DNA from 4 places in the Pseudoalteromonas sp. 1181_04 genome. Region 3 is predicted to be linked to each of the others. Evidence: predicted binding sites of a transcription regulator. Region 3 holds the regulator's gene; each other region holds the start of a gene.

Region 1 (3,517 bases), on a different contig from region 3:
TGCTCGGTATCTGGAGTTTGCTTTTTCCACCATTTCCAACCGTAATGATCAAGCATTTCAGCGCATTCAACCCAAATAGCGCGATACCATTCAAAGCCTTGGCTAAACCATTGATCATGAACTTTGGTGTTCATGGCATTTTGCATTTCTAGCATCACCACTAGTTTGTTTAAATTGGCAGACATATCTCTTCCAGTTACTATTTTAATTGCCGTAATAATACAGATAAATACTCTTCGATGAAATCGATTCTACGTACTGATTGTGGTTAATACGCAGAGGTCGCTAACACAAATATTGCCAATATAGCTAAGGGCATTTCATTACGCGGCACCCGAGGATATTTTGCTAACTGAAAATTGACGGCTACCTACCTGTAGTAAATTCTTGCCATGAATTAATCAGATCAACAAAATCTTCAAAACCACAGCCACTACTTAAACCATTTTCCTCGAGCATAAGCTCATCATCTTGATAAGCAAATAAATCTTCAGAGTCTTGGTGCAAGGCATGGGCTTCAAAAATGGCTTCATCTTTATTTAAGATCAAATCAATTTCTTGGCCCTGTAGCGTTAACGGCTCAAAACTACTTGATACTGAGGCTATTAAAGCTTGTACCATAGCAATTTTGTCTTTGCCGATCTCTTCATTTAACCAACGGCCAATAACCGCATGTTCACTGCTAATTTTAATCCGCAGGCCACTTATTGGATCGCGTATAAATTGGTATTCCATAACTTTACCTAAATACAACTAATGATCGGGATTATACCCTAGTCAGTGCTGAATAAATAAAGCCAGTGACAAAAATAGCGCTAAAAAGCGCTATTCTTTGAAGTGATACAGCTACCGATAAGATCTAAACCGCGCGGCATCAATGATTGCCCAAATATAGACGATCGGCAGTAATATAAAACCAATCGCAACATAAATAAGCGCGCCACTAATAACCCACGCTAGGAAGAAACCAATTGCCGCCATGATCCGGCCTTGAACTAACTGCCCTAAACCTGGGAAAAATATATTACAAATCGCTGCGATAACATTACCGCCTGAACCTTGCTCTGCCATGTTAACCTCAATTATTAATTTAATTTTATTCTTATCTACTTACATTCTTCATGCCAATTATTTAGTTATTAAAAATCAATATGTTAAAATCAACGGTAATACGAAGAACTAGCTAAAATCGTGATTTTTACTAAATATAAGTCAAATTGGCGATATCACTTCACACCATTGATCTAGCTTAGCTAAAAAATGACTATAAATGAATCATTAAGTTTTTAAAGCCTTTAGACTATGTATTAAATTAACTGGTTATAAAAACAGTATTTTATTTAGCCTAACAAAAACACCTGTTATACTGCTTTTAATATTGATTGAAAAGGCGTGATGATGGACGTTTCAGAATTACTCGACGGTTTAAATGATAAACAACGGGATGCAGTTGCAGCCCCACTCCAAAATATGCTGGTGCTTGCTGGCGCAGGCTCTGGGAAAACTCGAGTACTCGTTCATCGTATCGCATGGTTAATGCAGGTTGAGCAAGCCTCCGCTTATAGTATTTTTGCAGTAACCTTTACCAATAAAGCAGCTAAAGAAATGCGCACGCGCGTTGAACAGGCCCTTCAGGCACCAGTAGGTGGTATGTGGATTGGTACTTTCCATGGCTTATCACACCGTATTTTGCGCGCCCACCATCGCGAAGCAAACTTACCAGAAGCGTTTCAAATTTTAGACTCTGATGATCAACTTAGAATGATCAAACGCTTATTAAAAGCCATGAATATTGATGACAAAAAATGGCCTGCAAAACAGTTTGGCTGGTATATCAGCGCCAAGAAAGATGAAGGTCTGCGCCCCAAAGATATCCAAGCTTACGACATCAACGAACAAATGATGCTTAAAGTTTACACCGCTTATCAAGAAGCATGTGATCGAGCAGGATTAGTTGATTTTGCCGAAATCTTATTACGTAGTTTTGAAGTACTAAAAAATAATCCAACCTTACTACGTCACTACCAGCAACGTTTTGCCCATATGCTAGTAGACGAGTTTCAAGATACCAACACCATTCAATATGCATGGCTTAAATTATTAGCCGGCGATACCAACAGCATCATGATCGTAGGTGATGATGACCAAAGTATTTACGGTTGGCGTGGTGCTAAAATTGAAAACATTAAGCGCTTTTTGACCGATTTTAAAGCCGAAACTATTCGCCTTGAACAAAACTATCGCTCTACTGCCACGATTCTAAAAGCGTCTAATGCACTTATTCAAAATAACTCAGACCGAATGGGTAAAAGCCTCTGGACTGATGGCAATGATGGTGAACCTATTTCTGTTTATGCCGCTTTTAACGAATTAGACGAAGCGCGCTTTGTAAGCAGCAAATTACGCAGCTGGTTAAACGCTGGTAATGCCCTACAAGATGCGGCGATTTTATATCGTAGTAACGCGCAATCGCGGGTACTTGAAGAAGCGATGTTACAAGAAGGCTTGAAGTACCGAATTTACGGCGGTATGCGCTTCTTTGAACGTCAGGAAATTAAAGATGCACTGGCATATTTACGGCTCGTAGGTAATCGTCAGGATGATGCTGCATTTGAGCGAGTGATTAACACTCCTGCTCGTGGCATTGGCGATAAAACCTTAAGCCATATTCGCGATTGTGCGCGTAGCGAATCATTACCATTATGGTACGCCGCCAAAGCCATCGTAGAACAACAACATTTATCAGGACGTGCGGCGACGGTTGTTACTAAGTTTGTTGAACTGGTAGAACATATTGAAGATAAAATTGGTGATCTCACTTTAGAAGAGCAAGCGAAATACGCTATTCAAACATCTGGTTTAATGGCGATGTATCAAGCAGAAAAAGGCGAAAAGGGCCGCGCTCGGGTAGAAAACTTAGAAGAGCTGATCAGCGCCTGTGGCCAATACGAACTCCCGGAAGATGAAGAGTTTAGCTCACCACTGCAAGGATTCTTGGCTTATACCTCACTGGAATCAGGTGATGGCCAAGCTGAAGAACATGAAGATGCAGTGCAAATGATGACGTTGCACTCAGCGAAAGGCTTAGAGTTTCCACTCGTATTTATGGTTGGTGTTGAAGAAGGCATGTTCCCATCTCAACAAAGTAATGAAGAATCAGGTCGGTTAGAAGAAGAGCGTCGTCTTTGTTATGTCGGGATGACTCGTGCGATGGAAAAACTCTATATTAGCCATGCCGAGAGCCGCCGTCTTTATGGTCAAGAAAAGTACCACAGTCCATCACGCTTTTTACGTGAAATGCCTGAAGATTGTATTGAAGAAATTCGTATTAAAACTCAAGTATCGCGACCACCCGCAGCAGGACGATTTAGCTCATCAGTTAGTCATGCCGTATTTGAAGAAAGTGGCTTTAGCTTAGGACAACACGTATTACATGCAAAATTTGGTATGGGAACGGTTATTAATTACGAAGGCAGTGGCGCTCAATCTCGCGTACAAGTGAATTTTGATGACTTTG
Region 2 (3,517 bases), on a different contig from region 3:
AATAGACATTTGAATAGTGGCTAAAAGAACAGTATAGAAGATGTATGAGGTGGGTTTGCAGCCATACGCACGCATACAGCTACAATAAATGTACTTTATTCTTGTTTGGGTAATAAGCCAAAGTGATGATAGGCGTTATCAGACACAATACGCCCTCTTGGCGTACGTTGGATAAATCCTTGCTGGATGAGGTAAGGCTCGATCACATCTTCAATGGTTTCTTTTTCTTCACCGATGGCGGCGGCTAAGTTGTCTAACCCTACCGGCCCCCCCATAAACTTTTCAATGATCGCGAGTAAATATTTACGGTCCATATAATCAAAGCCGCTTTTATCGACATCAATCATATTAAGTGCCAGCTCTGCCACTTCGGCATTTACAGTACCGTCTGATTTAACTTGCGTGTAATCTCGTACCCGGCGTAATAATCGATTAGCGATACGTGGCGTACCACGAGAGCGTTTAGCAATTTCAATGGCACCTTCATCACACATGGCTAAATTTAAATAATGAGCAGAGCGCCCCACTATAGTCGATAAATCTGCCACCGAATAAAACTCTAAACGTTGCACAATACCAAAACGGTCTCTAAGTGGTGAGGTTAACGAGCCTGCGCGAGTGGTTGCGCCAATTAAGGTAAAAGCGGGTAAATCGAGCTTAATGGAACGAGCTGCGGGCCCTTCACCAATCATTAAATCGAGTTGATAATCTTCCATTGCAGGATAGAGTATTTCTTCAACTTGCGGGCTTAGCCTATGTATTTCATCAATAAAAAGTACATCGCCTTCTTCTAAATTGGTCAGTAGTGCGGCTAAATCACCGGCTTTTTCAAGCACTGGACCCGAGGTTGTTTTAATACTGACATTCAGCTCATTGGCAACAATGTTTGCTAGTGTGGTTTTACCCAAACCCGGCGGACCAAATATTAATAAATGATCAAGCGCTTCACCCCGACTCCGTGCAGCTTCTATAAATATTTCCATTTGCTGTTTAACATGGGGCTGACCAGTATAATCGGCTAATAGTTTTGGTCTAATCGCGCGATCGACTACATCTTCATTACTTTGTTCAGTCGCATCTATTAAACGATCCGCTTCAATCATGGTTTACTCACAACATTGATTTTAGAGATTCTTTGATCAGAACCTCTGTAGACATACCAGGCTTGGCCACTGACTTTACTGTTTTTTGTGCTTGCGCCAATTTATAACCTAATGACACTAACGCAGAGATTGCATCATCTGCCGCATTATTAGCAATAAGTGCGTCAGAGGCGGGCTCTATAACTGCATTATCACTAAATGGCGTGAATAAGTCATTACCCCAATCTTTTAATCGGTCTTTCATTTCAAGTACCAGGCGCTCTGCGGTTTTTTTACCTACGCCTGGCAGTTTCACTAAACTGGTGGCATCTTCGTTATTCACACAGCTAACAAATTGCTTAGCCGACATCCCTGAAAGTATTGCTAATCCGAGCTTTGGCCCAACGCCATTGGCTTTTAATAGCTCTCTAAATAATGCTCGCTCTATTTTATTATTAAAGCCAAATAATAACTGGGCGTCTTCTCTTACTACAAAATGAGTATACACAATGGCATTTTCGCCAATGTTTGGTAAATCATAAAAACACGTCATCGGCATGTTAACTTCGTAACCAACACCGCTTACTTCAAGCAAAATTTCTGGCGGTTGTTTTTCTACTAAGATGCCATTTAAGCGACCTATCATGTTATTTCCTTAATCGTCCTCTAACGGTTTTACTGGCACTGCCCGCTAGTTTTATTAAATTTTGATCGGAATGAGCATGGCATATCGCAATGGCTAATGCATCGGCTGCATCCGCTTGCGGTGTGCCTGGCAATTTTAAAATATTTTTAACCATATGCTGCACTTGCGATTTATCGGCACCACCGTGCCCTACCACCGCTTGTTTAATTTGCCGCGCCGAGTATTCAAACACCGGTAACTCAGCCATTGCCGCACCAACAATTGCAGCCCCTCTGGCTTGGCCTAATTTAAGAGCTGAATCAGGATTATGCGCCATAAATACTTTTTCAATGGCAAAATGATCGGGAGAGAATTGTTCGATTAGTTGACTGATCCCTTGATAAATCATTTTTAATCGAATAGGAAACTCGTGATCGGCCAGTTTTATACAACCGCTGCCTAAATAAGTAAATTTAGCACCTTGATGGGCAATCACCCCATAACCGGTTAATCGTGAGCCAGGATCAATCCCTAAAATAATAGCCAATACTTGCCCAATCAGTGTAAATAGTTAAGTACGCTAATAATGCCAGAGCACTGTATAAATTACCAGTGCATTATTGGCATAAAAAAGCCCGTAAAAACGGGCTTGTTTAATTGCTAACCTTTTAGGCTAAAGAGCGCAGTAACCCTTGGGTATTTTTACGCATGGTTCTAGCTATCATAAAGTAGCCTAGTGATGCCACAAACACACCACCCACTAATGGTCCAATAAGCCAAATATGTGGGTGCAGCTTACCTGCTAAGTCAAACATCTCACGTTGCACTATTAATAAAGCCACATCACTGACCAACGCAGCGACAAAACCAGCAGCGCTGCCCAGCAATAAAAACTCATATAAAGTGGCATTTTTTATTAGCCGCCCTTTGGCGCCTAAGGTACGCAATATGACAATTTCCTGCATCCGTTCACCAAGGCTTGCTTGCACTTGCGAAATTAAAACTAAGCCACCACACATCACCACTATCGCCAGTACAAATCCAATTGCCAGCGATACTTGCGAAATAGTAGAACGTATTTGTTTGACAAAGCTGTCAACGTCGATGGCGTTGATTGTCGGGTAGGCACGTAGTAGCTCACTAAAGTCGCGTTTTTGATCGGCTTCGATACGCACCGATGAAATATACGTCGCAGGAAAATCAGCCAGTACATCAGGACTTAATATAATAAAGAAATTAGGCTTTAAAGTAGCCCAATTAACTTTACGAACACTGGTGATTTTGGCATCAAATGACTGGGCGCCAATCAAAAATGTTAGCGTATCACCCAGTTTCACATCTAAACGCTCTAGCATAGATTCTTCGATCGATGCTTCAGCGGTGGCATTGTCGGCAAACCACTGCCCGTCTATGATCTCATTTTGCACAGGGACTTGCTCTAACCATGTAAGATTTAGTTCACGGCCAATACCTGCGCGTGCTTCTTCGTCTTTCTTCTCGTTGTCTTGCAATGAGACTTCGCGAGCAACTAATTCACCATTAACAGCGTTTACGCGACCACGAATAGTCGGATAGAACTCAGATACTTGAATATTTTTTTGCTCTAAAAAGCTTGTTACGTCTGGCAATTCAGTTTCGGTTATATTTACTAAAAAAGCATTCGGCGCGTCGCTTGGAAGTTGCGATTGCCAATCTGCGATCATATCGTTTTTCAGCACCACTAAAAATAACAATAGCTTTATTGCCAACGAAAAACTGATCAACTGTACCGCATTAGCATTGGCACGTTTTTGCAACGAAGCAATCGCTA
Region 3 (3,517 bases):
GTTTGCAAATGCTTGCTCAGATTTAGCTTCAACCACCACAGGCATAAAGCCATGATCCTTTCCGCATAGTTCTGCACATTGCCCTCGATAAATGCCCTCTTCATTAATTCTGGTCCAAGTTTCATTGATAAACCCAGGGTTAGCATCTTTTTTCACTGCAAAATCAGGCACCCACCAAGAATGAATAACGTCGTCTGAGGTCATTAAAAATCGTACTTTTTGATTAATTGGCAACACCAAAGGTTTATCAACTTCAAGCAGGTAATTAGGGTTTTTATTTGCAAGATTAGTTATTTCATCTTGAGGTGTAGCAAGCATTGAATAAAACTCAACATCTTCACCCATGTACTCATAATGCCATTTCCATTGAGAACCAGTAATTTTAATGGTGAGATCAGCTTTACTAGCATCTTCCATTGCAATCAAAGTTTTTGTCGCAGGAATTGCCATACCAATTAAAATCACAAACGGGATTGCCGTCCAAAGGATTTCAACTTTAGTACTTTCATGAAATTGGGCTGGTTTTGCCCCTTTAGATTTACGGTGGTGGATCAGTGCCCAAAACATCACGGCGAACACGATGACCCCAATCACACAACATATAATAAATATTGTCATGTGCAGCTGATAAACATCATTACTTATATCTGTTACGCCCTTACGCATATTAAACTGGCTATTAGCCAATACTTGCTGCGGTAGAACAAACAATATAAGCCACAAGGTAGAGCTCAATTTACCCATGTGACGGCTCCTTTAAATGCTATTGCAAAACGCAAAGCGAAAAGGCGGCACAGCTTTATTCGCGCCAATTCGTTATTTTTTATTGTTACTGAATATTAACGCAACCCTAAATTATGCTATTGAGCAAAATTGTTAGACTTTTAAAGTAGCTGTTAACACAGTGTATTAACCAATTAGTTAAAAAATGAACAATTAGCAAGTTTTAAGAGCAATTAAATTCTTTTTTGGTGCATAAATAACAGCTAAAAATCAGCGCGTTATTTTGTAATTAGGGATAATATTAGAGGGCTAAAAGTAGCTGGTAAGTAGATTTGATAGGGCTTAGGACGCTATAGCTAAGTATAAAATCTAGCCATTAAAGCGGTAAAAAATTAAATGCACCAAACTTCACCAATTTGGTGCAAAATATAGATCAAAAAATTTACATCCAATCAGCGTTGCGGATCACCCCAACAGCCAACCCTTCAATATTGAAAGATTCATGTTCAAGATCCACTTCAATCGGTGAAAATTCATCATTTTCAGCATGTAAAAAAACTTTTTTACCTGCTTTTTCAAGGCGTTTTACTGTTACATCGTCATCAACACGGGCAACCACCACCTGGCCATTTTCAGCAACTTGAGTGCTGTGTACAGCCAATAAATCGCCATCCATAATACCAATGTCTTTCATACTCATGCCTTGCACACGCAGTAAAAAATCAGCAGCCGGTTTAAACAAGAGTGGATCTATTTTGCAATGACTTTCAACATGCTGCTCTGCCAAAATAGGCTCACCAGCGGCAACTCTGCCTATTAGAGGTAAACCAAGTTGTTCCGGCTCATCCTCTTCAACTAACTGAATACCTCGACTGGCACCGGGCTTCATTTTAATAACGCCCTTTTTCGCTAATGCCTTTAAATGTTCTTCCGCTGCATTAGCACTTTTAAAACCTAACGTTTGCGCAATCTCAGCACGGGTTGGCGGCATACCGGTATCTTTAATAAAAACTTTAATAAGTTCGAGAATTTGAGCTTGGCGATTCGTTAATGGGCGCATACAACTGGTTTTCCATACAGTACATTTAACTGTGAGTATATACAGTTATCTGAAAATCGCAAATATAAATTGGCTTAAAATCGCGCCGTTAATAACAAGCTCATACTATTTAAACCACTTCCAGAATCAAGCGCAGATCCAAGACCAAACTTTAATGCTACATGTTGATTAAACCAATATTGCGTTTGCAGTTCATAGTTGTCTTTTAGATTTTTCTGATTACGAATATTAGCAACGACTCCCACTGACCATGCTTGATTTACATAATAAACCGCCTGCCCCTGCACATAACGATAACGCCCTGCCAATTGCTTTAGCTCTAAATCCCAACCTTGATTGCTAACTATATTTGTCCAACGAACATAAGGAGCATAAGTCCATTCAACCGCGACTCTTTCATTATCTTTGCCAAACCACATATCATGGCGCTCTAAGCGACTGTAATATATATTGAACCCTAGTTGTAACTGCTCATTCATTTGCTTACCAACAGCGGCACTCACTAAATAATCAGTATTTTGCCAATAGCTATTATCCTCACAGAGGCGCTGCGCGCTGGCACTAATAACTAATCCTGCGGGACCATAGATGGCAGCATCGGCATTTAAATAGCTAAAATCATCATTAGCAAACCCACCAATAGCATAATTATTGACTTGATTTAAATACGCTTTTAGCTCGTATGGACCAGTCAACGATTCAAGATCTTGCGCAAAATATCGATACCGTGCGCCTAAAAAAGATTCATCTAAACCAGCTAAATCGGTAAAACCAATATCGAGTTGATGTTGGGTACTAGCAACAGCCTGCGGCTGAGCAACAAGGCTCATTAATAATATTGCACCACATCCAAATACCTTTACTTTCATCCTTAAGATCCATTAACAGTTAGATAATATAGGTACATTTTATCTATTTTTATGATCTTAACTGTAGGAAAATGTTTAAAAGTGTAGACTGATTTAGTAAATAACTTAGTGAGGCAGGCAGATGAGTATTTGGTATCAACCGATCACCCTAGCACAATGTAAGCAACTTGATGACGGCATAAGTGGTCAAGGCACATTGATGAAAACCATGGGCATTGAAATAAGTGAAATAGGCGATGATTATTTAGTAGCAACGATGCCCGCGATCCCAGCTCATCATAACCCTATGGGTATGGTGCATGGCGGCGCAAATGTTGTACTTGCAGAAACGGTGGCGAGTTATGCTGCAAACTTTGCTGTTGATTTTACAAAGTTTTATTGTGTTGGCCAGGAGATCAATGCCAATCATCTAAAAGCATCACGTAATGGTATATTAACCGCGATAGCAACACCACTACACTTAGGCAAGCGTACATCCGTATGGGAAATAAAAATCACCAATAGTCGTGGAGAACTGTGCTGCGTATCAAGAATGACCGCAGCAATTGTAGAGCGAAAAGGCTAACTTGAAAGTGGATAAATTGTAATTTCAATACCTGCGCCAATAGCAGAAATACGCAATAAAGTATCGGCACTGAGCGCTTGATTAAAGCATTTTGGCGAAGTGCCTGATTCAAAGCCAATATCAAAGGTGCGCTTTGAGCATGATAACCACTGCTTTAATGCATTGCGTGAGCAAGATTCAATTAACTCACATAAGTGGTTAATCGCTTTATCTGGTGAGATAACGTCTTCATTAGACTCAATACGTGCTAGTTGACGGTACTCATCTTTATCGTAATGCAAAACCACAGCACTTTTTTTT
Region 4 (3,517 bases), on a different contig from region 3:
TAGCATTAATTATATTTAGAATATCAATGCTATAGTATTAATTAATTGATACATCATCGATCTAATCCTAAGGTAATTAAGTATTAATTACCATGTTCTGTAGTTAAATAATTAACCATCAGATAAAAACAACTCCACCTTATATCATTACTTGGCTACCTCAGTAAGTGGAGTTATTCACCCTTTGCGTGATATAGTCAAGTTCTAGGTTGGTTTTTACACCAATAATGACTTTATATAGTATTGATTTATGAGTCATTATTAGGATTGAAAGCCAGGTTTTAACTTCAGAGTTGGAGGCGAGTTTGGAAACTGGAATGATTATTTCTTTAGCTGCGTATTTTATCGTAATGCTAGGCATTGGCTTGTACGCTTATAAGCAGTCTACCGCCGATGTGTCGGGTTATATGTTGGGTGGCAGAAGTTTATCACCAGCTGTAGCTGCACTATCTGCAGGTGCATCGGACATGAGTGGTTGGCTACTTATGGGTTTACCCGGTGCTATGTATCTATTTGGCTTAAGTAAAGTTTGGATTGCGATAGGTTTAGTACTTGGTGCTTGGGCAAACTACTTTTTAGTCGCGCCAAGGCTACGTGTCTATACTGAAAAAGCGAATGACTCGATTACCATCCCAGATTACTTTGCTAATCGTTTTGCTGATAATAAAAATATATTACGAGTCATCTCGGCAATCGTGATCATCGTTTTCTTCACACTTTATACTTCTTCAGGCGTTGTCGCTGGCGGAAAATTATTCGAAAACTCATTTCAGATGAGTTACGAAACAGGGCTTTATGTGACAACCGGAGTCGTCGTACTCTATACATTGTTTGGTGGTTTCTTAGCTGTTAGTTTGACTGACTTTGTGCAAGGTTGCATTATGTTTGTCTCGCTACTTGCTGTACCTATTGTTACTTATACGATGCTAGACCAGCCAGTGTTAGACACACTTGCTAATGCCAGCTATGACTTGCTGTTAAGCGCTCCGAAAGAGAGCGAAGTCCACTCGCTTAATATGTTAGATTGGTTTGCTGGTGGTTCAACTATCGCTATTATTTCTGCAATGGCATGGGGCTTAGGTTATTTTGGTCAACCGCATATCATAGTACGTTTTATGTCAGTACGGTCAGTGAAAGATATGCCAACTATGCGTCGTATTGGTATGTCGTGGATGACTTTATCAGCGATTGGTGCAGTGTTAACTGGACTATTTGGTGCCGCTTACATGATCGAAAATCAAATGCTGATTGACGATAAAGAAACTATATTCTTAGTATTATCTGAATTGGTTTTCCATCCACTTATTGCCGGCTTTTTACTTGCTGCTATTTTAGCTGCGATTATGAGTACTATTTCATCTCAGTTATTGGTTTGTTCAAGCTCTTTGACTGAAGACTTCTATAAAATTTATTTAAACCGTGATGCATCACAAACCGAGCTGGTTTTAGTTGGGCGAATTAGTGTACTACTCGTTGCATTATTTGCTATTTATTTGGCTTATGATCGCGATAGTTCTATTTTAGATTTAGTAAGTAATGCATGGGCTGGTTTTGGGGCTGCGTTTGGCCCGTTAGTATTACTTAGCTTGTATTGGAAGCGAATGAATCTACAAGGTGCGATCAGTGGCATGGTTGTGGGTGCAGGGACAGTGTTGATCTGGATATACGCGCCAATCACTATAAATGGTGAGAGCCTCAGCAGTATCATTTATGAAATTATACCGGGCTTTATACTTGCAACAATTGCAATCATTACAGTGAGCTTATCAACAGCGCCACCAAATAAAGAGATCACCGAATTATTTGATGAAGTTGAACGAGGGCTATAACGGGTAGTAATTTTTATAACTAAAAAAGGGCAATTAATTGCCCTTTTTTAGTTAGTTAACTTGTAATTTTTTAGCTTGCTTCTTTATCTGCGCTGGCTTTAATCGACGCTACATTTTCTTTTTTTACTTTCGCCGTAGGTGTTTTCTGTATTGCCTCTTTGCCGCCTTTAAGTACATTCATAAAGTCGTCTTTACTTTTAGCAATCTCAAGTGCGAGCGATTCGATTTGTTGTTCGCTTAGTGGCACATCAACTTTCTCAAGCATAACCTCAAGCGACTCTGCTATATCAAGCATTTTGTCATACGCGTCAGCTTCTTTTTTAGTAGTAAACGTCATACGCTCGACTCCGTTTCTCTCTACAACATATTTAACAACAACAGCCATGATTTCTCCTGCCAATTTGCTTGGTGAATAACAAGTTCACCTTGATTGATTACTGTTTTTATGTACAGTAATTGTTTATTGGTCTTTTTGCAAGTGAACATTTTTATTTTTTACTACTAGGATTTGACAAAGAGGTACAACTTTACTTTATTTAAATAGTCGCACTTTTTTAGTATGACTTTATTTGGAGGTAGTCCAAAAGTGAAGGCATTAAAATCAACTATTAATTGAGTCCACGTATGGATATCATGGAGGAGAAACATGAAGTTTTTAACTTTAATAGTGGTAGTGCTTGGCTTAGCTATTTCATTGCCTAGTAGCGCAGCTGTAACTAAAACAGAGACTGCTGAAAGTATGAAGAAAGTTCAGTTAGTCAATGTGAATCAAGCAACAGTCGAACAGCTTACTAAGCTGCCGGGTATTGGTAAATCAAAAGCGCAAGCGATAATTGATTTCCGTACCAAGCAAGGCAAGTTTAAGTCTGTTGCAGATTTAGCGCAGGTGAAAGGTATTGGCGAAAAATTAGTCGCTAAATTGGATGGCAAAGTTACATTCTAAAAATCAGCAGGGCGAATTATTCGCCCTGCTCAAATTGCTTAATAGCGTGCCTTAAATAGCGTTTAGAGAATTGAATTTCGACTGGAGTGGTTAACAACGGGTAGCTTAACCCGGCCAGAAGTAAAGCTGGAAGTAACAACCAACCTTCAACATACGCTAATGATAGAAATACTGGGATCAATAAAACCAGCTTTATAATACGCAAACTGATTTTTTGCATTGGAGTTAACATACTCACTGCAATCGCAATTATTTGCTGACGTTGACGTATTTTAAACGATTTTAATTGCGTTACTTGACTTGAAAATAATGCCATCATCACAGCGACTTTTTAATTATTAAACGACTTGCTACAACGGCCATTAGTATCAGAGTAAATGCGGCAAAAATGATCTCCATCCACGCCGGCATACTTAGCCCTGCAAATTGCCAATCGATGTTGCCACAGTCACCTGTTGCAGCAAAAAAATGTGGCATCCATTCGTGCAATGGTAATGGGAAATTAGGTTCGAATTCACAGCTAAACGCAAAAGGATCGGTGGTAGTTTGCATATCGATATGTTCGCGTGCAATTAAATAACCCCAAATACTGGCAACTGCCCATGCAGAAAATGCTGTTAGACGGCATATTACATTCGTGGGTTTAATTGCACCGAGTAACCCTGCGGCTAATAACCCCAGCATGGCAGTACGTTGGTAAATACACATAATGCATGGCTCTAAGCCCATTTGATATTGAAAAAAC

Evidence for each region. Region 3 encodes LexA, which represses DNA repair genes until DNA is damaged. Its sites were predicted from a motif close to TACTGTATNNNNATACAGTA; they were not measured.
Region 1: the regulator LexA is predicted to act here: its motif matches at 1,315-1,334, upstream of uvrD (DNA helicase II).
Region 2: the regulator LexA is predicted to act here: its motif matches at 2,303-2,322, upstream of ruvC (crossover junction endodeoxyribonuclease RuvC).
Region 4: the regulator LexA is predicted to act here: its motif matches at 2,265-2,284, upstream of FW757_RS16700 (YebG family protein).

What each region holds. Positions count from the first base shown of each region.
Region 1 covers NZ_VXCS01000023.1:4,147-7,663, reverse strand. The annotation lists gene FW757_RS17775 (dUTP diphosphatase) at 1-185, opposite strand, end outside; gene FW757_RS17770 (YacL family protein) at 367-735, opposite strand; gene FW757_RS17765 (hypothetical protein) at 847-1,071, opposite strand; gene uvrD (DNA helicase II) at 1,399-3,517, shown strand, end outside.
Region 2 covers NZ_VXCS01000013.1:6,033-9,549, forward strand. The annotation lists gene ruvB (Holliday junction branch migration DNA helicase RuvB) at 96-1,103, opposite strand; gene ruvA (Holliday junction branch migration protein RuvA) at 1,111-1,728, opposite strand; gene ruvC (crossover junction endodeoxyribonuclease RuvC) at 1,730-2,254, opposite strand; gene FW757_RS11975 (ABC transporter permease) at 2,376-3,517, opposite strand, start outside.
Region 3 covers NZ_VXCS01000004.1:30,920-34,436, reverse strand. The annotation lists gene coxB (cytochrome c oxidase subunit II) at 1-744, opposite strand, end outside; gene lexA (transcriptional repressor LexA) at 1,166-1,783, opposite strand; gene FW757_RS04115 (hypothetical protein) at 1,858-2,652, opposite strand; gene FW757_RS04110 (PaaI family thioesterase) at 2,774-3,217, shown strand; gene FW757_RS04105 (hypothetical protein) at 3,214-3,517, opposite strand, start outside.
Region 4 covers NZ_VXCS01000020.1:42,878-46,394, reverse strand. The annotation lists gene putP (sodium/proline symporter PutP) at 318-1,829, shown strand; gene FW757_RS16700 (YebG family protein) at 1,900-2,214, opposite strand; gene FW757_RS16695 (ComEA family DNA-binding protein) at 2,476-2,772, shown strand; gene FW757_RS16690 (DUF6170 family protein) at 2,789-3,091, opposite strand; gene dsbB (disulfide bond formation protein DsbB) at 3,091-3,517, opposite strand, start outside.